One region of the Citrobacter sp. C1 genome, then DNA from elsewhere that is predicted to be linked to it. Evidence: predicted binding sites of a transcription regulator. Region 1 holds the regulator's gene; the other holds the start of a gene.

Region 1 (12,366 bases):
ATTTTCACTGATTGCCAGCGGCGTGATTAAAGTCGATATCGCGCAAGGTCAGACGTTTGCGTTAAAAGATGCCCAGCGGGCGCATGAAGTACTGGAAAGCCGGGCCACGCAGGGGTCGAGTTTGCTGATCCCGTGAAACTTCTCCCTTAAATAATTCAAGCAGCCAACACGCCTGCGGTTTGAATTATGACGGGGAAGAAAAGAATTAGGGCTTCCCGTAGGAAGCCCTTTCTTTTTTTAGTTCGGCTGTATGTAGGGTACAGCTCGATGAATTCGTTAACCGCGCAATAGTGACAGATTTAATAATCAATTCCTATTTGGTTCTAAAGGCAATGTTGCAGGTTGTGATGTACCGCTCAATACCTTAGTAAAATCGACGGTTATTGCGCTGATAGTGCGGGACTTTTGGCGCTTTTATGGCCTTGATAACCCACACCACGGCGACAGCCAATAACAGCCATGGCAGCAGTTTAATCATCAGCGCAAACATCCCGCCGAGGAACATCACGGCGGTCGCCACCATCAGCGCAGCCAGAATCCCCAGCAGCGACACGCCGGTGACCATCAGCATGACAAAAAAGCCAATCACAAAAAGTAGTTCCAGCATGATGCTCTCCCATAATGAATTTCTGCTTAAACCATTACAAAAATCATGCCAGAATTAATTGATTGATTTATAAAGAAAATGCCCCGCAACAGTGCGCAGGGCGTGGTGAAATTGACTAACTTTTGGTGAACAATTAACGTTTGTCTGCTACCAGCTTCAACGCATGTTCCAGCACGTTGATATCCGCACCGGCTTTGTGCGCATTTTCGCTCAGGTAACGACGCCACTGACGCGCGCCCGGAATGCCCTGGAACAGCCCCAGCATATGGCGGGTAATATGTCCCAGATACGTTCCCTGGCTCAGTTCCCGTTCAATATACGGGTACATGGCGCGCACCACGGCAACAGGGTCCACGTCAGCACCCGTTGAACCGAAAATTTCGCGATCCACGGATGCCAGAATACCGGGGTTCTGATAGGCTTCACGTCCCACCATCACGCCATCCATATGTTCAAGGTGCGCTTTCGCTTCTTCCAGCGATTTAATGCCGCCGTTGATCGACATGGTCAACTGCGGGAAATCACGCTTCAGCTGGTACACGCGGGCGTAATCCAGCGGTGGGATTTCACGGTTTTCTTTCGGGCTCAGCCCGGACAACCAGGCCTTGCGCGCATGAATGATAAACATCTCACATTCTCCTTTGCCGGAGACCGTGTTGATGAAATCACACAGAAATTCGTAGCTGTCCTGGTCATCAATGCCAATACGGGTTTTGACCGTCACCGGAATCGATACCACATCACGCATCGCCTTGATGCAGTCGGCAACCAGCTGCGCATTGCCCATCAGGCAGGCACCAAACATCCCGTTTTGTACGCGATCAGAGGGACAGCCCACGTTGAGGTTTATCTCGTCATAGCCCCGTGCTTCCGCCAGCTTCGCACACTGTGCCAACGCGGCCGGGTCGCTACCACCAAGCTGTAAGGCTATCGGATGCTCTTCGTCGCTATACGCCAGATAGTCGCCTTTACCATGAATGATTGCCCCGGTGGTTACCATCTCCGTATAGAGCAGCGTCTGGCTGGACAGTAAGCGCAAAAAGTAGCGGCAGTGTCTGTCCGTCCAGTCGAGCATCGGCGCGATAGAAAAACGATGTGCAGGGAAAGCGGTGGACTGAGATTCAGGCAGCATGGCGAATAATTAAGCATCCGGTTAAAAAAGGGGCGCCACTATAGCATAGACCGCGACGATAGTGAGCCACATCGTCACGGCCCCCCTCATGCTATTTCGATCCGGGTTTACCGTCGTGGGAACCAAAAAACTGTGGTGGATGGTCAACCCAGCGATCCTCGCGCGTGGCCGCATACACCGGATTCAGTGGGTAATAGATACGATTGAATTTTTTATTTGCCTCGCCGACGACCAGCAGTCGCACCTCTTCACTGGTGTTATTGATAAAGGTGTGACACACGCCGGTTCCCGCTGGAAATCCGACGCTGTCCCCCGGTTCCAGCTTCCATAAATAGCCGTTAATCCAGGCCTCCGGATACCCTTCCAGCACGTAGATAAACTCTTCTTCATCGCTTTCGGCGTGAGGGTACGAGGTGCGACGGCCCGGAGGCAGGCGTTCATGGTGAATACCGAGGCGACCCAAGCCCAGCTTACGAGCAAGCGGTGCGCCGATAGAAAACAGCTCATCACTTCCGGGATAGGTAGCGTCGTCAGCCCCCTCCACCTCACGCCAGTGGCGAATACAATCCGGTCTTTTCATTTTATATTTTCCAGTATTGCGATGCGTCAGGTATAGCACACCACGGCTGATCTCGGCGTTTTATGCAGAACATGATAAAGTAAGGGATTAACCTTCCACGCAAATCGAGGCGCAAAAATGGAAAGAACCCCTACGCAGGAGTTGCTGGCTCACGCTGAAAAACTCTGTGCGCAACGTAACGTGCGACTCACGCCGCAACGCCTCGAAGTGCTGCGCCTGATGAGCCTCCAGGAAGGGGCAATCAGCGCATATGACCTGCTGGATTTATTACGGGAAACTGAACCACAGGCTAAACCGCCTACCGTCTATCGTGCGCTCGATTTTCTGCTCGAACAAGGTTTTGTCCACAAGGTAGAATCCACCAACAGCTACGTGCTTTGCCATTTGTTTGATCAGCCCACCCACAGCTCCGCGATGTTCATTTGTGACCGCTGCGGCGTGGTGAAAGAAGAGTGTGCGGAGGGCGTGGAAGACATCATGCATACGCTGGCGGCCAAGATGGGCTTTGCCCTACGTCATAACGTAATTGAAGCGCATGGCCTGTGCCAGGTCTGTGTGGAAGTTGAAGCCTGCCGTCATCCTGGCGACTGCCAGCATGATCACACGATTCAGGTAAAAAAGAAGGTCGGGCGTTAAGCGAGAGAACGTACATCCTTGTACATTCAGGCGGGAGGGGATAATTACCAACGGTAGTCGTTGCGGGTTTCCCAATCCTTCACTTCTTTCTCCGCCTGATCTTTCGCATAACCGTAACGTTCCTGGACTTTACCCACCAGTTGGTCACGCTTACCTTCAATGACCGTCATATCATCATCGGTCAGTTTGCCCCATTGCTCTTTCACTTTACCTTTCAACTGCTTCCAGTTACCACCGACTTCGTCTTTATTCATCATCAAATCCTCATCGTTAGGTTGTGAATAGCGAGAGTGCTGCGTCCAGACACGCTATGTTTTTGCTGGACGTGAGAATAAGTGTAGTCAGTGATTCTGAGTTCTATTTATTATTCGGAATTTTTAACCATACGAGTCAGGAAAACCAGGTGCCATTTCGCCAGTGACGCCGCCAGATAAAAGCCAGCGAGAGTCCGCGCAGCGCCAGAAAAACGGCGAGTGCCAGCCACAAACCGTGGTTGCCTAACAGCGGTAACGTGAATAAGGTTAAGCCGAATCCCGCAGCGGCAACGGCCATACTGTTACGCATTTCCGCAGCACGCGTTGCGCCAATAAACATGCCGTCCAACAGGTAACACCAGACGCCCACCAGCGGTAACACCACCTGCCAGATAAGGTAACGATCGGCCAGCTGCTGAATCTGCGGTAGTGAGGTCAACGATGCAATAATGTGCTCGCCAAACAGGGCATAGATCAGTGAAAAAAGGATCGCCACAATGCCCGACTGTCGACACGCCGCGCGCCAGACATCCAACAGTTGGCTGCCATCCCGGGCACCATAAGCCTGACCAGAGTGCGCTTCCACGGCATAGGCAAATCCGTCCAGCGCATAGGCGGTGAAGGTCAACAGGGTCATCAGAACGGCGTTGACCGCAATAATATCGCCCCCGAGACGCGCCCCGAGTACCGTAATCGCACCAAAACACAGCTGCAGCAACAGCGAACGCAGCATGATGTCGCGGTTAAGCGCCATCAGACGGCGGAAGTTTCCGCGCCATGCCTGTTTCAGCATCATGAGCGAAACACCGCGCAGGTGGAGAACCTTGCGCACCATCAGCAGGCCAATCAGCAACGTGGCATATTCGGCAATCACCGTCGCCAGCGCGGCGCCCTGCACGTTCATATGCAGCCCCATCACCAGCCATATATCGAGCACAATGTTGAGGATATTGCCGACAATCAACAGGATCACCGGTGCTCGCGCGTACTGAACGCCCAGCAGCCAGCCAAGCAGTACCAGGTTCGCCAGCGAGGCAGGCGCGCTGAGCCAACGGATTTCAAGGAAGCGCCTGGCCTGTTCCAGTACCGCTTCGCTCCCCCCCACGATGTGTAACGCCAGATCGATAATCGGCGTACGAAATAGCGCAATTGCCGCCCCCGCCCCCAAAGCCAGAATCAGCGGCTGCACCAGTGCTCGGGCCAACGCCTGCGGATTTTTTGCGCCAAATGCCTGAGCCGTCAGCCCGGTGGTACTCATGCGTAGAAAGAGCAGCAGCATAAAGAGAAAACTGGTTGCCGTCGCACCCACTGCGACGCCACCCAAATAGACCGGGCTATCCAGATGACCAATCACAGCCGTATCCACCAGTCCCAGCAGGGGAACGGTGATATTGGAGAAAATCATTGGCAGGGCAAGGTGCCAGAGTGCTTTATCAGAGGAGGTAAAAAAAGGCATACAGGAGAGCCTGAGAAGACGTTAGAGATACTGGAAAAAATCGTACAGGCCCGGTAAACAGAGTGCCACCGGGCACGTTGCCGGATGACGACGTAAACGTCTTATCCGGCCTACAGGAAATCAACAGACCGTTACAGCCATTCACCGTTACGGATAACGCCGACGGCCAGTCCTTCAATGGTGAAGTTCTGCTCACGCAGGTCGACAACGATCGGTTTGAACTCGCTGTTTTCTGGCAGAAGCTCGACTTTATTTCCCTGTTTTTTCAGACGTTTAACCGTCACTTCATCATCAATGCGGGCAACAACCACCTGGCCGTTACGCACGTCCTGTGTCTTATGCACTGCCAGCAGATCGCCATCCATAATACCAATGTCTTTCATTGACATACCGCTGACGCGCAGCAGGAAATCAGCATTAGGTTTGAACAGGGATGGATCAACCTGATAGTGGCCTTCGATGTGCTGTTGCGCCAGCAGCGGCTCACCTGCAGCAACGCGACCTACAAGCGGTAATCCTACCTCTTCTTCATGCAACAGACGAATACCACGCGATGCACCAGAGACGATTTCGAGCACCCCTTTACGCGCCAGCGCTTTAAGGTGTTCTTCAGCCGCGTTTGGGGAACGGAATCCCAAACGCTGCGCGATCTCCGCACGCGTCGGTGGCATACCTGTCTGGCTGATGTGATCCCGAATGAGATCAAACACCTCTTGCTGCCTGGCCGTTAACGCTTTCATTCCGCCCCCTGGGTGTATATACAGTTATGCTGTGAGTATATACAGCTAAAGGCGATTTTGGAACCGCAAACTGCACAAAAAACAGGAGATTTATGAAGTTGTGGAATCCTTATCGAAAATGGGACCACAACAGGATGCCCCAGGTGATCAGGGCGACAAAAATAGACAGCAGAACAGCCGCCGACCCCATATCTTTCGCTCGACCGGAAAGTTCGTGATGCTCCGATCCAATACGGTCGACCACTGCTTCAATAGCGCTGTTTAAGATTTCAACGATCATCACCAGCATTACTGAACCAATCAACAACACACGGGTAATGGCGTCGACGTCCAGCCAGCAGGCGATGGCGACGCCCAGCAGTACGGCAACGCTTTCCTGACGAAATGCCGCTTCATTTATCCATGCGGCGCGAAAACCTTTCCACGAGTAGCCAGCAGCTTTGATAATTCGGGTGAATCCAGTGGTATTATTGGCCATCAAAAGAACCTTTTTACATTATTAGCGTCAATGTCATTGTAACGTTACCCCGTTTGTTTCAGGGTGTGGCAAAGCAGCGCGAAGTATGACGGGATACACCAGAAATTCACTAAACTTTCTGATATCCTTGCAGCGCATTTGCATTATTAACCAGAGGCTTTACATCGTTTATGTCCGGCTGGCCACGAATTTACTACAAATTACTGAATTTACCATTAAGCGTCCTGGTAAAAAGCAAGTCTATTCCGGCAGAACCTGCCCCGGAGTTGGGACTCGATACGTCTCGTCCCATTATGTACGTCCTACCGTACAACTCAAAAGCAGACTTGCTGACGCTACGTGCCCAATGTTTGGCGCACGATCTTCCCGATCCCCTGGAACCGCTGGAGATAGACGGGACTTTACTGCCGCGCTACGTGTTTATTCACGGCGGTCCGCGTGTGTTCACCTATTACACGCCAAAAGAAGAGTCCATCAAGCTGTTCCATAACTATCTCGATCTGCATCGCAGCAATCCTGACCTGGATGTGCAGATGGTGCCGGTTTCGGTGATGTTTGGCCGCGCGCCTGGCCGCGAAAAAGGTGAAGTCAACCCGCCGCTGCGCATGCTGAACGGCGTACAGAAATTCTTCGCCGTTTCCTGGCTCGGTCGCGACAGTTTTGTCCGTTTCTCGCCGTCGGTCTCTCTGCGCCGCATGGCAGACGAACACGGTACGGATAAAATCATCGCTCAGAAACTGGCGCGCGTGGCGCGTATGCACTTTGCCCGTCAGCGTTTAGCTGCTGTTGGCCCGCGCCTCCCTGCCCGCCAGGATCTGTTTAATAAGCTGCTGGCCTCAAAAGCAATCGCCCGTGCGGTAGAAGATGAAGCCCGCAGTAAAAAAATCTCCCACGAAAAAGCGCAGCAAAATGCCATTGCGCTGATGGAAGAGATCGCCGCCAACTTCTCCTACGAGATGATCCGCCTGACTGACCGTATTCTGGGATTCACCTGGAACCGACTGTATCAGGGTATTAACGTTCACAATGCAGAACGCGTTCGCCAACTGGCCCACGACGGGCATGAAATTGTCTATGTCCCCTGCCACCGCAGCCATATGGATTACATGCTGCTGTCGTACGTTCTGTATCACCAGGGGCTGGTTCCTCCGCACATTGCGGCCGGGATCAACCTGAACTTCTGGCCGGCTGGCCCGATTTTCCGCCGCCTGGGTGCGTTCTTTATTCGTCGTACCTTCAAGGGCAATAAGCTCTATTCCACCGTATTCCGCGAATACCTCGGCGAGTTGTTCAGCCGCGGTTATTCGGTTGAGTACTTTGTCGAAGGTGGGCGCTCACGTACCGGTCGTTTGCTGGATCCGAAAACCGGCACGCTATCGATGACCATCCAGGCAATGCTGCGCGGCGGTACGCGTCCTATCACCCTGGTGCCGATTTACATTGGCTACGAGCACGTGATGGAAGTCGGCACCTACGCGAAAGAACTGCGTGGCGCGACAAAAGAGAAAGAGAGCCTGCCGCAGATGCTGCGTGGCTTAAGCAAGCTGCGTAATCTGGGTCAGGGCTACGTCAACTTTGGCGAACCGATGCCATTGATGACCTACCTCAATCAGCACGTGCCGGAGTGGCGTGAGTCTATCGATCCTATCGAGTCGATTCGCCCTGCCTGGCTGACGCCGACGGTCAATAACATTGCCGCCGATCTGATGGTGCGCATTAACAACGCCGGTGCGGCCAACGCCATGAACCTGTGCTGTACCGCGCTACTTGCATCCCGCCAGCGTTCCCTGACCCGCGAGCAGTTAACTGAGCAGCTTGATTGCTACCTCAGCCTGCTGCGTAACGTACCGTATGCATCAGATGCAACGGTTCCGACGCAGAGTGCCAGTGAGCTTATCGATCACGCCCTGCAGATGAACAAGTTTGAGGTCGAGAAAGATACCATCGGTGACATCATCATTCTGCCGCGCGAGCAGGCGGTATTGATGACTTACTACCGCAACAATATTGCGCATATGCTGGTACTGCCGTCACTGATGGCGGCGATTGTGACTCAGCATCGCCGGATTTCACGCGTCGCATTGCAGCAACATATTGATGCACTGTATCCGATGCTGAAAGCCGAGCTGTTCCTGCGCTGGGAGCGCGATGAGCTTACAGGGGTGATCGACGAACTGGCTGGAGAAATGCAGCGTCAGGGTCTGATTACGTTGCAAAACGATGAGCTGCAAATCAACCCGGCACGCTCCCGCACGCTACAGCTGCTGGCCGCAGGTGCGCGTGAGACTCTGCAGCGCTACGCCATCACCTTCTGGCTGTTGAGCGCGAATCCGTCGATCAACCGCGGTACGCTGGAGAAAGAGAGCCGCACCGTCGCTCAACGTCTTTCCGTACTGCACGGTATCAACGCACCGGAATTCTTCGATAAAGCGGTGTTCAGTTCCCTGGTGCTGACCCTGCGTGACGAAGGCTACATCAGCGACACCGGAGATGCCGAGCCGGAAGAGACGATGAAGATTTACCAGATGCTGGCCGAACTGGTGACGTCGGATGTCCGTCTGACCATCGAGAGCGCCACTCAGGGTGAGTAAGCATAAAAAAACCGGTCGAAATGACCGGTTTTTTTTTATCGCAGACTAAAACTCAAAGATGCCAGTAACTCATCGCAAGGCCTAAGAACAACACCAGGCCCACGTAGTTGTTATTCATAAATGCTTTAAAGCAGGCATCCCGCTCGCGGTTAACGATCAGCTTCTGCTGATACACAAACAGCGCCCCTGCTACCAGCAAAGACCAGTAATAGCCCAGCGCCAGTCCGTTCAGCCAGCCCACCAGCGCCATCAGCACCAGTACGCCCACTTGCAGAAGACCAATAATCAGTTTGTCGTTTTGGCCGAACAGGATAGCGGTCGATTTAATGCCAATCTTCAGGTCATCATCGCGGTCGACCATCGCATATTGGGTGTCATAAGCCACTGCCCAGAGAATATTGGCCAGAAACATCAACCAGCAGCTGAGCGGTACCGACTCGCTCACGGCGGCAAACGCCATCGGGATAGACCAGCCAAACGCCGCACCCAGCACCACCTGCGGCAGGTGCGTATAGCGCTTCATGAAGGGATAAACCCACGCCAGCGCCAACGCGGCAATCGACAACAAAATGGTCATCGTGTTGAGCGTCAGGACCAGCAAGAAGGCGAGCAACACCAGCACAACAAACAACGTGCGGGCTTCTTTCTCCGTCACGGCACCGCTTGGCAGCGGTCGGTTCGCGGTGCGTTTCACATGACCGTCAAATTTGCGGTCAGCATAATCATTCACCACGCATCCGGCGGCGCGCATTAACCAGACGCCAGCCACAAACACCGCCAGGATCCACAATTGCGGAACCCCAGGGGTCGCCACCCACAACGCCCACAGCGTTGGCCAGAGCAGCAGTAAGGCGCCGATTGGCTTATCCGTACGCATCAAGCGGTGAAACGCCAGCAGCTTATTCTGCGTCAGACTCCACTCCATCTTTATCTTCCTCTCAGTACAACGGCGATGCAGGTAAAAAAAGCTCGGTAAGCATCAGTGGCTTACCGCTCAGCCGCAGGCGGGAACGACGCCCCCACAGCTCTGCATCGCGGCCAATCTCAATAAAATCTCGGGTCAATGTCGATGACGTAAACAGGTAGCGCCCGAGCGGGGTTTTCCCCAGATTTTGCAAGGCCAGTTCAGGGCCACACAATGTCGATTCCGGCACCACGGTGCGCCCGGCAAGCCAGGGTTCACCATCCGCGCAGAGCAGGATTTCACGTAACCAATAGCGGGATTCTGTCGGCAGCAGCGTCAGTTCTTCGGCCACCTCATTTTGCCCAACAAATCCTTCTCGTATCAACGTTACGCTGACCTGCTTTCCCTGCTGCTCAAAACGTTGGGTCATGGAGTCTTCCAGTAACAACCAGTCAAGCAGTTGGGGGTCCAGCGTCGGGATCGCATCAAAATAACGCAGCGCACGCAGTTGCGTTAACGCAGGGTGTGGCATGCCTTACTCTCCGATTTATCACGTTCAGGCATTGTATCGCAGAAAAGGCATTACGGGGTGAGCAAACATGATTAAGTGATCGGCGGAGCAACACAAGCATAACAAGTAGCATGGAAGGATAAAAAAAGGTGCGCCAGGAGACGCACCAGTTGTTGCAAAATCAGCAATGTGGGGAGACGGTTACCCCTTGCCTTTTACACTGCTGATAAAGGTGGAACGGGCAGATTTGGATCCCAGACGTTCAGCTTCATCAAGCAGCTTCAGCGCTTTATCGACATCGCCTTTCGCCACAGCATCCTTAATCGCCTGGTTAAAATAGCTTTCCGTGTCGTTCAGCATCGGCTCGCTTTTCTGCGGGGCTGGTGCGGCGACCGGGGCAGCTGCCACCGCAGCCGGAGCCGCATAGGCCGCTGCTGGTGCGGCAGTATTGCCCACCGTCACCGGTCCCGGACCGGATGAGCCAAACAGCGGCCCGACCAGCACGCTGGAGGAGGAGCTGGTTTTGACTTTTAGTTTCAGCAAGCCATCTGTGGTATGACGAGCGATCGGATCCGGGATATCCGGCACGGCGTTACCCACGCCCTTGGCATAGGCTTTTGCCGGGTCAAGCAGAGTCGTGGTCTGCTGGAGATCTTTCTCGGTGGTGAAGACCAGAACATAGAGCTTCTGCTGGCCCAGCGCTGGCGTCAGGCGCATGACCCCTTCCAGGCGATCCGCGCTCATCACGCCGGGCTCCTGATAGGTGAAATAGCTGCTGGGGAAGAAAGCAGATGGCGTCATGTTCTGATCAAGAATCAGGACGTTTGGCGCAAATACGCTGGTTTGTTTGTTCACTTCACTGGAGAGCGTCAGGGTCAGCTCACCAATATTGGCCGGTACGCTATAGGCGGCAACCGGACCGCTAATTCCCGCTACGTCCAGACGCTGACCGGCGGTCGCAAGCTGTGTGGACTGTACCTTAGATTGATCAACAGGCGTCCAGGCTAATTGTTGCAGTGCGGCAGTGGGGATTGCGGGTGCGCCGGTGGTGTTCTGCGGCACAAAATTCACATCGGCCAGGCTGATGCCGGGCGCACTGGCAAATAACCCTGCAGATAAACAAAGGGCAACGAGACTTTTCTTCATTTTCATTGTTATCACCTCAGATAGCATGGGTTCAGCGGTGGCCAGGCAATAGCGCGCTAAACCTTAAGTAAGAGGGGCTTACGCCCCTCTTTCGGTCTTTACGTCAGGTTAATGCTGGATTACCACCAGATTTCCATCTGGGCGCCGAAGGACCACTCGTCGCTGTCGCCACGGCTGGTGGTGCTGAGACCGGAGTTGGTTGCTGCCGCGAATTTGGTAACGTCGTTACCATTTTTCACATAACCCCACTCTTCATCCCATTTGGCATAGGTTGCGAAGACGCGGATTGCCGGACGAGACCAGATGCTGTCGCCCGCCTGCCATTGTTGCGCCAGGGTGACTTTGTACTGGCTGTTGCGATCGCTGGTCTGCTGCGATTTCACGTTGTCATAGCCCACTTCCAGCAGGGTGCTCATGATCGGCGTCCATTTGTACATCGGACGGATACCCACGGTGTACCATTCGGTACCCAGGTCGTTATCCATGTCGAGGTTCTGGTACATACCGACGTACATCAGGTCCCATTTGTCGCCCAGCGAGATAGCACCGTGGTCCAGCACGCGGAACAGGCTACCGTTGTTATTCACCACGTTATTGGCGAAGTTAGTCTTAGTACCATCCGGATTGGTAATGGTTGTCGTAGAAGAACCGTAAGAGCCCTGGTTCAGGCCTTTACCCTGCGTGGTCATGGAGTCTGTCGCATACTGAACAACAAACTTGTTATAGCCTTTCAGCATGCTCTGAGTATGTTCAGCGGTGAACATCCAGCCATCTTTTGATGCGCCGTCTGCCAGGCTGTAGTCGTCGGTGGTGTTAGCACGACCGTAGTCCACACCCAGTTCCAGCATACCGTCCGGGTTAATCGCCATTTGCGCTAAACGCACGTCGAACACGTCGTTGGCGGTGTCTTTGGTACGATCATAAATATTCTGGCTGCTGAACGCGTAAGAGCCGCCCGCTTCCTGAGAACGGGTCGCTGCCAGCGCCAGTTTACCGAAGCCCAGATCGATGTTTTCAATACCGGCACCAGGACCTGAAATATCCCAGTAGTAGAAGTCGATCATGTGCACATCATGACGCTGGTAGAAGCGCTTACCGGCCCAAATGGTGGAACCTGGCAGCCATTCAATCAGGTTTTTACCCTGCACGTTTGCTTCACGGAATGCCGGGTCAGTTCCTTCCCAGTCATTCTGCTGTGCGACGGAGTAGGCGACGTTGGTGTCGAAGTAGAAGCTCTTATCGCCCTCTTTCCACACTTCCTGACCCAGTTTAATTTCCGCATAGGTTTCACATTCGTTACCGAGACGGTATTTACTTTGTGCACCGGTTGC
Region 2 (12,366 bases), 230 kb from region 1:
AGACCCCAAAGGCCATGAAAAGTGCCATTACGAAGCTGAGGTAGCTGGCAATATCCGTCGACACCTGTACGCCCTGCGGAGCCGTATTGGCAAGGAAACCAAACGCCAGCGGGAAGACGACAAAGTAGGCGAATGCCATGCCGATATAGAACAGCAGCGAACTTGAAACCAGCAGCGGCACAACAAGGCGGCGTTCATGCTTATATAACGCGGGAGCAATAAATGCCCATACCTGGTACAGGATCACTGGCGCTGACAGGATCAGCGACACCATAAAGGTGAGCTTGATCGGGGTAAAGAACGGCGAGGCCACATCTGTGGCGATCATCGTCGCACCCTGCGGCATTTGCTTGATCAGCGGTGCCGCAACCATATGGTAAATGTCGTTGGCAAAATAAACCAACGCCAGAAAGATCACCAGAACCGCAATAATGCAGTTCAGGAGTCGCTTACGCAGCTCAATCAAATGCGTGATGAGCGGTTGAGTATCTTCTACAGCCATGTTTACGGTTTATCACTCGACGAGGGGGAGGATTCGACAACAGGCGCGGCGGATTTCTTTTCTGCGTCCATCAACGTTACGGAAGCGGCTTCCGTCGGTTCCGGCGTACTAGCACCCGTGGATTGCGGTTTTTGCTCTGGCGAGCTGGCCTGCGCTTCAGCCGTAGCCGGGGTAACCCCCTCATGCTGCGCTTCGCTCCCTTTCACTACCGGATTATGGATAGTGTGGGCTTCATCGCTGGCTTTCTCAGGGTCGTTAGCGCTGTAAGAACGCTTCATCGACTCCGCAGCTTCACGCAATTCATCCATCGAAGCTTTCAGCTCCGGCGTCAGATTTGTCAGGCTCGCTTTCTCAACTTTCTTCAGGCTGTCCTGAAACTCCTGAAGCTTAAGCTCCTGGGTCAGTTCATTCTGAACCGTCGTTGCAAGAGAGCGCAATGCACGAACCCAACCCGCGACCGTTTTTACCGCCACCGGCAGTCGTTGTGGCCCCAGAACAATGAGGCCAATCACGAACACCAATAGCAGTTCGCTAAAACCGATATCAAACACGGATTATACCTGCTCTTTATCGTGGCTTTTGGCGTCTTCTTTTTTCACTTCACCCTGCTTATCGGTGATGGATTTAGCAGTAAAATCAGCGTCCTGGCTGGTTTTATCTTGCTTAGGTTCATCATCACCCATCGCCTTTTTGAAGCCTTTGATTGACGCGCCAAGATCGGAACCGATGGAGCCGAGTTTCTTGGTGCCGAATAGCAGTACAACGATGACGGCAATGATCAACAACTGCCAGATACTGATACCACCCATACATGTTCCTCTGTTATAGATGATGAATTAATAAGACCGTAGTATACGTTACACGACCTGCCTTGAGCGATGAAAAATTCAGCGCATTTTGCGCCAGCCTATCAGCCAGGCAATGACGCCACCCGCCATTAGCCAGCCAGGCATCAAACCCCACTCAGGACGGCTTACCAGCAAGAATGTCCCACTTAGCAGCAGCGTTGCGCCAATACCCAATAAATAACGGGATTGTCCCTGACGAACATGATTCGCCTGAAGCTCGCGCGCAATCTTATCAACACTGTGTTGTAAATATTTGCCCTGGCGCAAACTGTCATACACAAGTTCAGGTATTTCTGGCATTTTTTCGACCCAGAACGGTGCTTTTTCTTTAAAAGCCCTGACAAGCGCAGGAATACCGACCTGATCTTTAATCCACGACTCCAGAAATGGCTTGGCTGTTTTCCATAAATCTAACTGCGGATACAGCTGTCGACCAACGCCCTCAACATACAACAATGTCTTCTGTAACAGCACCAGTTGCGGCTGGACTTCCATATTAAACCGACGTGCGGTGTTAAACAGGTTCAACAGCACGTGACCAAATGAAATCTCCGACAGCGGTTTTTCAAATATCGGTTCACACACGGTACGAATAGCAAATTCAAATTCTTCGACGTTGGTGTCCGGCGGAACCCAGCCAGAATCTACGTGCAACTCGGCAACCTTGCGGTAGTCGCGGTTAAAGAACGCGATAAAGTTTTCCGCCAGGTAGCGCTTATCTTCTTTATTCAACGAACCGACAATCCCGCAGTCAATGCCAATATATTTCGGGTTCTCAGGGTGTTCATAGCTAACAAAAATATTCCCAGGGTGCATGTCCGCATGGAAAAAGCTGTCGCGGAATACCTGAGTAAAGAAGACCTGAACGCCACGCTCAGCCAACAGTTGCATATTGGTGCCGTTCTTCTCAAGCGCGGCAACATCTGAAACAGGGATACCGTAAATACGCTCCATCACCATCATGTTCTGACTGCAATAGTCGGAATACACTTCCGGGATGTACAGCATCGGGCTGTCTTCAAAATTACGCCGCAGCTGAATCGCGTTCGCCGACTCGCGCAGCAGATTCAGCTCATCGATCAGCGTTTTTTCATATTCACGCACCACTTCCGTTGGCCGCAGGCGGCGACCATCCGGCAGCAAGCGAGGCACCCAGCGAGCAAGGCGATAGATCAGTTTTAAATCGGCTCTGATGACCGGCAGAATATCCGGGCGAATGACCTTGATCACGACCTCTTTGCCGTTCGATTTCAGTCGCGCAGTGTGTACCTGTGCAATAGACGCAGATGCCAGTGGAGTGATGTCAAAATCATCAAACCATTCTTCAACAGGGAGTCCGCCCATTGCTTCTTCGATTTGTTGTTTTGCGCGTTGCCCATCGAATGGGGCCACCCGGTCCTGCAGCAGTGCAAGCTGATCGGCGATTTGCGGAGGAAAAAGGTCGCGGCGGGTGGAAAGCATTTGACCAAACTTGATCCACACCGGTCCCAGCTCCTGCAAAGCCAGTCTCAGCCTTTCACCCAGCGGTTTATCTTTATGCCGGTTTGGCATCCAGAACAACGTGTAGCGCCACAACCTAAGCGGCAGCGTAATACGCATTTTGGGGATGAGTTCATCAAGACCGTAGCTTAAGAAAGTGCGAATGATGAAATAAAGGCGCCGTACTTCACCTGGCGTCATTTGGCCTCCAGTTTTTCCAGCCGTTTGGCCAGAGAGTCGACCGCACGCTCAACGGCAGCGGTTTCTTCGGCAAACCATGCAACTTCCAGCGGGCCCGGGGCCATGCGCCACTCTTCGGTGATCGCTTCGGCAACATAACGCTGCTGACGTTGAACGGTACGGCATAAAAACGTAGCCCCACCGCGCAGGGTCTTGCTGATCCCTTCTGCAACAATATCGCCAGTATAAGGGGCAAGCAGTTCTGCGGGATCGAACTCCGCCAGGTCTGCCAGCGCGACAACGTTCTGCACCACTTGAATATCGCCCTGCACTTCCAGCTCGCCGCTGCGGATAAGCGCCGTGAGCTGCTGGCGATCGCGCAATTTTGGTAACACGCTGGCATGCGTGATCACGGTGCAATCAGCTTCGCCTTCCCATGCCCCCAGTACATCAACCTGGCGTTCGCTAAACACCAGGACTAGCGGGGTCGAAAATCCTTTGAGATCTACACGCAGCACCTTGCCCTGCAAACGCGTTCTGGCTGATTTCAGTGCCGGTGAACGATACAGAAAGGTGTTGAGCAGATTTTCAACGCCTGCGGTCACTAAGGGTTTAAAAGGCATCCCCGATCTCCTGTCAGAACTTGTAACCACGATGCAGCGCAACAACACCTGCCGTCAGGTTGTAGTAATCAACGCTTTCAAACCCGGCATCTTGCATCATTGCTTTTAACGTGTCCTGATCGGGATGCATACGGATGGACTCCGCCAGATAGCGGTAACTATCGGCATCGCTTGCCACCATTGAACCGATACGCGGCAGAATATGGAAAGAGTATGCGTCATACGCTTTGCTCAGCGGCTCGATAATCGGCTTGGAAAATTCCAACACCAGTAAACGTCCACCAGGCTTCAACACGCGATACATAGAACGCAGTGCTTTGTCTTTATCCGTGACGTTACGCAGGCCGAACGAAATGGTAATGCAGTCAAAGGTGTTGTCCGGGAACGGCAATGCTTCCGCGTTCGCCTGGACATACTCGACGTTGCCAATCACGCCAATGTTGCGCAGCTTTTCGCGACCCATTTTGAGCATTGAGTCATTGATATCCGCCAGAACCACTTTCCCGGTTTCACCGACCATGCGAGAAAATTTCGCCGTCAGATCGCCCGTACCACCGGCTAAATCCAGGACAGTCTGCCCACGGCGCACGCCACTGCAATCAATGGTGAAGCGCTTCCACAAACGATGAATGCCAAATGACATTAAGTCATTCATAACGTCATATTTAGACGCCACAGAATGAAAAACGTGGGCCACCATGTCAGCTTTCTGCTCTTTAGCGACGGTCTGAAAGCCAAAGTGCGTCGTTTCTTGTGAATTATCCACCATCTCAGTGCCTGCTCATCCAAAAAATGTTCGAGAAGTGTAACAGATTGGGCCAATTTGCCCTACCCTTCTACCGGGTTCAACTAACCCAAACGGGCTAGTTTGATTGCTGATTTACCGCCTCTCCATCGGGGTAAGTCTCGTCTTGTTGCGCCTCGGGGACCGAACGTAAACGAAACTCTTCATCCTGGCTCGTGGCTTGTTCAGCCAGTTCAGGATTAATCTCACGCTTAATTTCTACACCCAATCCACGAAACGCTTCTGCCTGAGCCAGAACGTTTCCACGCCCTGAAGACAATTTTTTCATCGCCTGCCGATAGTTATCTTGTGCCTTGTCCAGGCTCTGACCTATTGCTGACATATCATCGACAAACAGCCGCATTTTGTCATAAAGCTTGCTGGCCCGGTCCGCGATCTGCTGCGCATTACGACTTTGATGCTCATACCGCCACAGATTAGCAATGGTGCGCAATGCCACCAACAACGTGGTCGGGCTTACCAGCATAATATTATTTCTGAGTGCTTCTGTAATCAGTTCGGGCTGCCTGTCCAGCGCCAGCAGAAAAGCGGGCTCAACCGGGATAAACATCAGCACATAATCAAGCGTACGTAATCCCGGCAACTGCTGGTAGTCTTTGCGGCCCAGCAGACGAATATGGTTACGCACGGAGGCGATATGTTCCTGTAACGCACTTTCGCGGGTGTAGTCATCCTCTGCATTAAAGTAGCGTTCATAGGCCACCAGCGTCATTTTCGCATCGATCACCACGTCTTTGCCCTGCGGCAATCGGACAATAACATCCGGCTGCATCCGCGATCGTGCGTCATTTTCTATGCTGACCTGAGTTTCATATTCATAGCCTTCGCGCAGACCGGACGCCTCCAGTACCCGCGTGAGTACGACTTCTCCCCAGTTGCCCTGGGTTTTGTTATCGCCTTTCAGCGCCCGTGTCAGGTTAACCGCTTCTTGCGCCATCTGCGCGTTCAGTTGCTGGAGGTTACGAATTTCGTGCGCCAGGGTATGACGCTCTTGCGCCTCTTTGCCAAAGCTATCCTGCACCTGGCGGCGAAAACCGTCCAGCTGTTCACGTAATGGTGTAAGCAAGCTATTCAGGCTTTGGCGATTTTGCTCATCAACGCGACGATTGCTGTGTTCAAAAATACGGTTTGCCAGGTTTTCGAACTGTTCGCTCAGACGCTGTTCGCTGTTGATCATCTGGCGGATTTTATCTTCCGCATGCTGTTGCGTCGCGTCGAGTCGCGTGGTGACTTCCCGGAGATCGGCTTCCAGAGAGGTGTTAATACTCTGCAGGCTGCGAAGTTCGTTGTTGAGTAGCTCGCACTCGTCGCGCCAGTGGGCTTCCTGCGCCAGCTGTTGACGTGCGGCGCTTAGCGCAATATCCAGTTCACGCCGTTCTTCGATAAGATCCGCGCGGATTTGGTCGGCACGCGCTTTGGTCGCCAGCCAGCCCACAAGCAGCCCTGCAGCTAACGCCACGACGGCACTTATCATTATCGAAATATCCACTACGCCCCCCTTACAGCAACGACTTACCCGCACAAAATAGAATTGTGCTGTATAAACGTCCAGTTTAAAAGGAATTTCCTGCGAGGTACTGCGCAAAATAAAAAGGCCGAACATGTCGGCCTTTTCAGAAAGGAGAGAAAATTACAGCAGGCGACGTGCAGCCTCTACCACGATTTTCACCGCGTGGCTTTCCGTTTGCTTCATGGTTTCAGCATTCGGGATTTCTTGCTGAGTACGGTTAACGATAACACCCGCAACCATACCGGCACGCAGACCCTGGCTTGCACACATGGTCAGCAGCGTAGCGGATTCCATTTCGTAGTTCATGACGCCCATGGACTGCCACTCTTCCATCGAGCCTTTGAAACGGCTCACCACGCGACCAGAGAAGGTGTCATAACGCTCCTGGCCTGGGTAGAAGGTATCTGAAGAGGCGGTCACGCCGACGTGGGTAGTCGCGCCAATAGATTTCGCGGCTTCCACCAGCGCGGTGGTGCATTCGAAATCGGCAACAGCCGGAAATTCCATCGGTGCAAAGTGCAGGCTCGCCCCGTCCAGACGGACAGACGCGGTGGTAACCAGCACGTCGCCCACGTTGATATGCGGCTGAATAGCGCCGGTCGTACCGATACGCAGGAAGGTACGAATGCCCAGTTGCGCCAGTTCTTCTACGGCGATAGAGGTCGACGGACCGCCGATACCGGTAGAGCAGACAATCACAGCTTTACCATCCAGCTCAGCACGCCAGGTAGTGAACTCGCGATGAGATGCCAGCTTAACCGGCTTGTCCATCAGCGCGGCGATCTTTTCCACACGCTCAGGGTCGCCAGGGACGATAGCAAGCGTAGCCCCTTGTAAATCGTTCTTGGTGAGGCCGAGATGAAAAACATCAGACTTAGACATAAAAACTCCTCTGTGAATCGGTTTTGTCAGAAGAAGCAAAAACACACTTTACCGAAGGCATAAACATATTTTCGTGACAGCTATCACTTTGATGTAAATCAATTGCATTTCATTACCGTCAAATAGTGATGAACATCACATTAACTGTTCGATACAGGCAAGCCTTGCACAAAAGATAGACCGTTTAAGGCAATGTGGTTCGTTGCACGCGTCTATAGTTAATGATGCGCTATTTGGCTAAATACTTAAGGGTACGGAGAATACCATGGCAACAACACGACAATCTGGCTTTGCACCTGCAGTATCCCCACCCGCAGCAACGGCGGTTCACACCCCGGATAACGAAATCATCGCGGGAATAACGTCGATTCCGTCTCAAGGCGATGATATGCCTGCGTATCATGCACGCCCGAAGCACAGCGAAGGTCCGCTACCGGTTGTTATCGTCGTGCAGGAAATTTTTGGCGTTCATGAACACATCCGTGATATTTGTCGCCGCCTGGCGCTGGAAGGGTATCTGGCTGTCGCTCCAGAGCTTTACTTTCGCGAGGGCGATCCGAATGATTTTGCCGATATTTCAACGCTGTTAAGCGGCCTGGTGGCCAAAGTCCCGGACTCTCAGGTTCTGGCCGATCTGGACCACGTCGCCAGTTGGGCCTCACGCAACGGTGGTGACGCACACCGACTGATGATCACTGGTTTTTGCTGGGGTGGACGCATCACCTGGCTGTATGCCGCACACAACCCGCAGTTAAAAGCGGCAGTGGCATGGTATGGCAAACTGGTCGGCGACAAAACGCTGAACTCGCCCAGGCATCCTGTCGATATCGCTACCGATCTTAACGCCCCCGTGTTGGGGCTTTATGGCGCGCAGGACACCAGTATTTCGCAGGAAAGCGTGGAAACCATGCGTCAGGCATTGCGCGCGGCGAATGCCAAAGCAGAAATCGTGGTGTATCCCGATGCCGGGCATGCTTTTAACGCGGATTATCGCCCGAGCTATCACGAAGAGTCCGCCAATGACGGCTGGCAAAGAATGCTGGCGTGGTTTGCGCAATATGGTGGGAAGAAATAAATGTTAATCGCCCGGTGGCGGCTACGCCTTACCGGGCTTACAACGACTTGCACGTTCCTGTTGGCCGGGTAAGCGTTAACGCCCCCGGCGATCGGGCACCTAATTAAGCCTGACGCAGGTTCTGCGCCGCTTTCACCATGTTCGCCAGCGCTGCGCGGGTTTCCGGCCAGCCACGCGTCTTCAGCCCACAGTCCGGGTTCACCCACAGACGCTCAGCCGGGATACGCTGTTCCGCTTTCTTCAGCAGGGCTTCAATCCATTCCACGCTTGGCACATTTGGCGAGTGAATGTCGTACACGCCCGGCCCGATTTCGTTCGGGTAGTCGAACTCTTCGAACGACTCCAGTAGCTCCATGTCGGAACGCGAGGTTTCAATGGTGATCACGTCGGCATCAAGCGCAGCGATGGAATCCATGATGTCGTTGAACTCGCAGTAACACATGTGGGTATGGATCTGCGTTTCGTCCTTCGCCACTGCGGCGTTGATGCGGAAGGCCTCGACACCCCATTCCAGATACGCCGCCCAGTCGCTACGACGCAGCGGCAGACCTTCACGCAGCGCCGGTTCATCAATCTGGATGATGCCAATACCGGCGGCTTCCAGATCGGCGACTTCGTCACGCAGTGCCAGCGCAATCTGCTTAGCGATGGTTTCGCGGGTCACATCTTCGCGCGGGAATGACCAGCAAAGAATGGTCACCGGGCCTGTCAGCATGCCTTTGACCGGTTTGTCAGTCAGCGACTGGGCGTATTTTGCCCACTCAACGGTAATCGCTTCCGGACGACTCACGTCACCAATCACTACCGGCGGCTTCACGCAGCGGGAGCCGTAGCTCTGTACCCAACCATTCTGAGTAAAGACAAAGCCGTCCAGATGCTCGCCAAAGTATTCAACCATGTCGTTACGCTCAGCTTCGCCGTGTACCAGTACGTCCAGGCCTAAACGTTCCTGCTCAGCGATCGCCTGTTTGATATGCTCGGCGATACCGGTACGGTAGTTGCCCGCATCCAGGTTACCCTTTTTAAAATCCAGACGCAGGCCGCGGATTTCCGTGGTTTGCGGGAAAGATCCGATCGTCGTGGTCGGCCACGCTGGCAGGTTAAAGCGCGCACGCTGAGCTTCGGCACGTACCGGGTAAGCGTGAGAACGTTGACTGTCCTGCGCGGTGATTGCCGCCAGACGTTTTTCGACTGCCGCATTGTGGACGCGGGTTGACTGACGACGCGCCTGAATTGGCGCACTCCACTCAACCAACGCTGCGGTATCGCCGCTGTTCAGCGCATCACGCAGCAGCGCCAGTTCACCGCACTTTTGCAGGGCGAAGGCAAACCAGCTTTTCACTTCGGCATCAAGGCGGGTTTCGACGCTCAGATCAATTGGGCTATGCAGAAGAGAACAAGAAGAGGCCACCCAAAGCGGACGTTTGCCGACAATGTCTTTAATCTGTGCATATTTCTCGGTCAGATCGGCGCGCCAGACGTTACGGCCGTTAATCAGGCCTGCGGAGAGCAGCCAGTTAGCGGGCAAACGCGAGTGCAACTCGGCTACGTCATCTTTACCATGAACCAGATCCACGTGCAGACCCTGTACCGGCAGCGCGGTGATGGTATCCAGATTCGGCGTCACGCCTTCGAAATAGGTAGTCAGTAGCAGCTTCACCTGCCCGGTCAGCGCATCGTACGCCGGTTTAAAGGCGTTCAGCCATTCCTGGGGCAACTCCAGCACCAGCGCAGGTTCATCAATCTGTACCCACTCAACACCGCGTTTCGCCAGCTCAGCCAGCACCTGCTGGTAAACCGGCAGGATGTCGTTCAGCAGACTCAGGCGATCAAACTGCTCACCCTTCACTTTCCCCAGCCACAGGTAGGTGACCGGACCCAGCAGGACGGGCTTCACTTTGTGGCCCAGCGCCAGCGCTTCGTCCACTTCATCCAGCAGTTGAGTCCAGGTCAGTTTGAACTGCTGACCTTTGGTAAATTCAGGCACCATGTAGTGATAGTTGGTATTAAACCATTTGGTCATTTCCGCCGCTGCCGCCGGTTCACCGGTCGGTGCGCGACCACGGCCAATGCGGAATAAGGTGTCGATATCGACAGAGCCATCATTGTTCTGATGACGGGCCGGAACGTTACCCAGCAGCAAACTGGTGGTCAGCACATGATCGTACCAGGCAAAATCGCCCACTGGCAGCAGGTCAACGCCAGCTTGCTTTTGTTGATCCCAGTGACGAGCGCGCAGTTCGCGACCCGTTGCCAGCAATTCTTCACGAGAGGCGTTACCCGCCCAGTAGCTTTCTTGCGCTTTTTTCAACTCGCGACGCAGGCCAACGCGAGGGAAACCGAGGGTGTGATTCAATATTGTCATTTTTCTTCCTCTAATTATATGTAAATCCTATGGATTTTGAATTTAGGGAAGGCGGCAAGTTTGCTCATCCCCAGGAGCTTACTGAAGTAAGTGACTGGGGTGGGGAAACGAAGCCAACGCACCATAAATTTAAAAGACGAAGGATTTTAGCCGTCCAGATGTTTACACATCCATAATTGGCGGTTACTGTATATTCCTCAAGCGCAATTTATTCATGCCGAAGTGAAGGACTTTCATGATCGAGATTAAGCATCTGAAAACGCTACAGGCGTTGCGGAACAGTGGGTCGCTGGCAGGCGCAGCAGCGACGTTGCATCAGACCCAATCCGCCCTGTCTCACCAGTTCAGCGATCTGGAACAACGCCTCGGCTTTCGGCTATTTGTGCGTAAAAGCCAGCCGCTACGTTTTACGCCACAGGGTGAAATTTTGTTGCAGTTGGCCAATCAGGTGTTGCCACAAATCGGTCGCGCGCTTCAGGCATGCAACGAACCGCAGCAAACCCGGCTGCGCATCGCCATTGAATGTCACAGCTGTATTCAGTGGCTGACCCCCGCGCTGGAGAATTTCCGTGCTAACTGGCCACAGGTAGAGATGGATTTTAAATCCGGCGTGACTTTCGATCCGCAACCAGCCCTGCAGCAGGATGAGCTGGACCTGGTGATGACATCCGACATTCTGCCGCGCAGCGGCCTGCACTATTCACCGATGTTTGATTTTGAAGTCCGTCTGATACTGGCGCCCGATCACCCACTGGCCAGCAAAACGCAGGTAACGCCGGAAGATTTAGCCAGCGAAACCCTGTTGATTTATCCTGTACAGCGCAGCCGACTGGATGTCTGGCGGCATTTCCTGCAGCCTGCTGGCGTTAGCCCGTCGCTGAAGAGCGTGGATAACACCCTGCTGCTGATCCAGATGGTCGCCGCCAGAATGGGTATTGCAGCGCTGCCGCACTGGGTAGTGGAGAGTTTTGAACGCCAGGGCCTGGTAGTGACCAAAACCCTGGGTGATGGATTATGGAGCCGACTGTACGCCGCTGTGCGCGATGGCGAGCAGCGTCAGCCGGTCACGGAAGCATTTATTCGCTCAGCGCGGAATCACGCCTGCGATCACCTACCGTTTGTGCGGAGTGCGGAGCGACCCACTTTCGATGCACCCACAGTGAGGCCACTATAACAACCGCACCAATGATGAAGCTTGGCCAGTGAGGCTGCTGGTGCCAGATGGCCAGATTAACCAACAGCCCCGCAGGCACATGCATATTGTTCATGATACCCAGTGTGCCTGCATCTACCTGCGTCGCGCCGTAGTTCCACATAAAGTAACCGATGCCCGATGCTGCCACGCCAAGGAACACCAGAATCCCCCACTGCAGCGAAGTTTCAGGCATTTTTTGCGCATTCCCTACTATAAGCCAGGCAACGACCGCCACCAGTAATGCCCCCATATAAAACCAGGCAAAGGCGTTGTGCTGCGGCATGGGACGGGTTTCCATCAGACGCTTATAGCCCACCATGCCGATGGCAAAGCTGATGTTAGAAAGCTGTACCAGCAGCAGACCGGTCCAGAAATGACTGGTCACCTGATCGTAACGAATGATCCCCGCCCCAATCACCGCCAGCAGTGCGCTAAACGCGTAGCTCCAGCGTAAACGGCGTCGGCTCATCAGGTCATAAATCAGTGTGATATAGAGCGGTGTCAGGACGGTAAATAACAGCAGCTCGGAAACCGTCAGGTACAAATAAGCACGGAAACTCAGCATATACATGATGCCAAGCTGCATGGCACCCACCAGCATGTACAGACCAATCGTTTTTACGCTGTGGCCGCGGGTACGCAGGAATGGCAGGAACACCAGCGCAGCCAGTCCGACCCGCACCAGCACGGCAAAATAGCTATCGACATGACCGGCAAGGTACTCGCCAAACAGGCTAAAGGAAAAGGCCCACAGAATAGTGGTAATGATGAGTAGCGCCACAATAGATGTCTCTGAACAAAAGATACACCCATTGTAGCGAAGTTCACGGTTGACAACTGACTAACTAATGAGCGGTTCCGTTATTGTAAAAACAGTTCTCGCAGATAATGCGGCACGGCAT

What was found. Region 1 encodes LexA, which represses DNA repair genes until DNA is damaged. Its sites were predicted from a motif close to TNCTGTATGTACATACAGNA; they were not measured.
Region 2: the regulator LexA is predicted to act here: its motif matches at 10,454-10,473, upstream of metR (HTH-type transcriptional regulator MetR).

The regions. Positions count from the first base shown of each region.
Region 1 is NZ_CP115035.1:4,675,665-4,688,030, forward strand. It holds gene IB214_RS22390 (quinone oxidoreductase) at 1-136, shown strand, start outside; gene pspG (envelope stress response protein PspG) at 365-607, opposite strand; gene dusA (tRNA dihydrouridine(20/20a) synthase DusA) at 741-1,739, opposite strand; gene IB214_RS22405 (cupin domain-containing protein) at 1,831-2,319, opposite strand; gene zur (zinc uptake transcriptional repressor Zur) at 2,437-2,955, shown strand; gene IB214_RS22415 (CsbD family protein) at 3,000-3,209, opposite strand; gene dinF (MATE family efflux transporter DinF) at 3,346-4,665, opposite strand; gene lexA (transcriptional repressor LexA) at 4,797-5,405, opposite strand; gene IB214_RS22430 (diacylglycerol kinase) at 5,515-5,883, opposite strand; gene plsB (glycerol-3-phosphate 1-O-acyltransferase PlsB) at 6,054-8,474, shown strand; gene ubiA (4-hydroxybenzoate octaprenyltransferase) at 8,527-9,399, opposite strand; gene ubiC (chorismate lyase) at 9,413-9,910, opposite strand; gene malM (maltose operon protein MalM) at 10,091-11,041, opposite strand; gene IB214_RS22455 (maltoporin) at 11,155-12,366, opposite strand, start outside.
Region 2 is NZ_CP115035.1:4,910,601-4,922,966, forward strand. It holds gene tatC (Sec-independent protein translocase subunit TatC) at 1-502, opposite strand, end outside; gene tatB (Sec-independent protein translocase protein TatB) at 505-1,053, opposite strand; gene tatA (Sec-independent protein translocase subunit TatA) at 1,057-1,311, opposite strand; gene ubiB (ubiquinone biosynthesis regulatory protein kinase UbiB) at 1,390-3,030, opposite strand; gene ubiJ (ubiquinone biosynthesis protein UbiJ) at 3,027-3,632, opposite strand; gene ubiE (bifunctional demethylmenaquinone methyltransferase/2-methoxy-6-polyprenyl-1,4-benzoquinol methylase UbiE) at 3,646-4,401, opposite strand; gene rmuC (DNA recombination protein RmuC) at 4,496-5,926, opposite strand; gene udp (uridine phosphorylase) at 6,068-6,829, opposite strand; gene IB214_RS23505 (dienelactone hydrolase family protein) at 7,095-7,904, shown strand; gene metE (5-methyltetrahydropteroyltriglutamate--homocysteine S-methyltransferase) at 8,008-10,269, opposite strand; gene metR (HTH-type transcriptional regulator MetR) at 10,505-11,443, shown strand; gene IB214_RS23520 (carboxylate/amino acid/amine transporter) at 11,346-12,245, opposite strand; gene yigL (sugar/pyridoxal phosphate phosphatase YigL) at 12,326-12,366, opposite strand, start outside.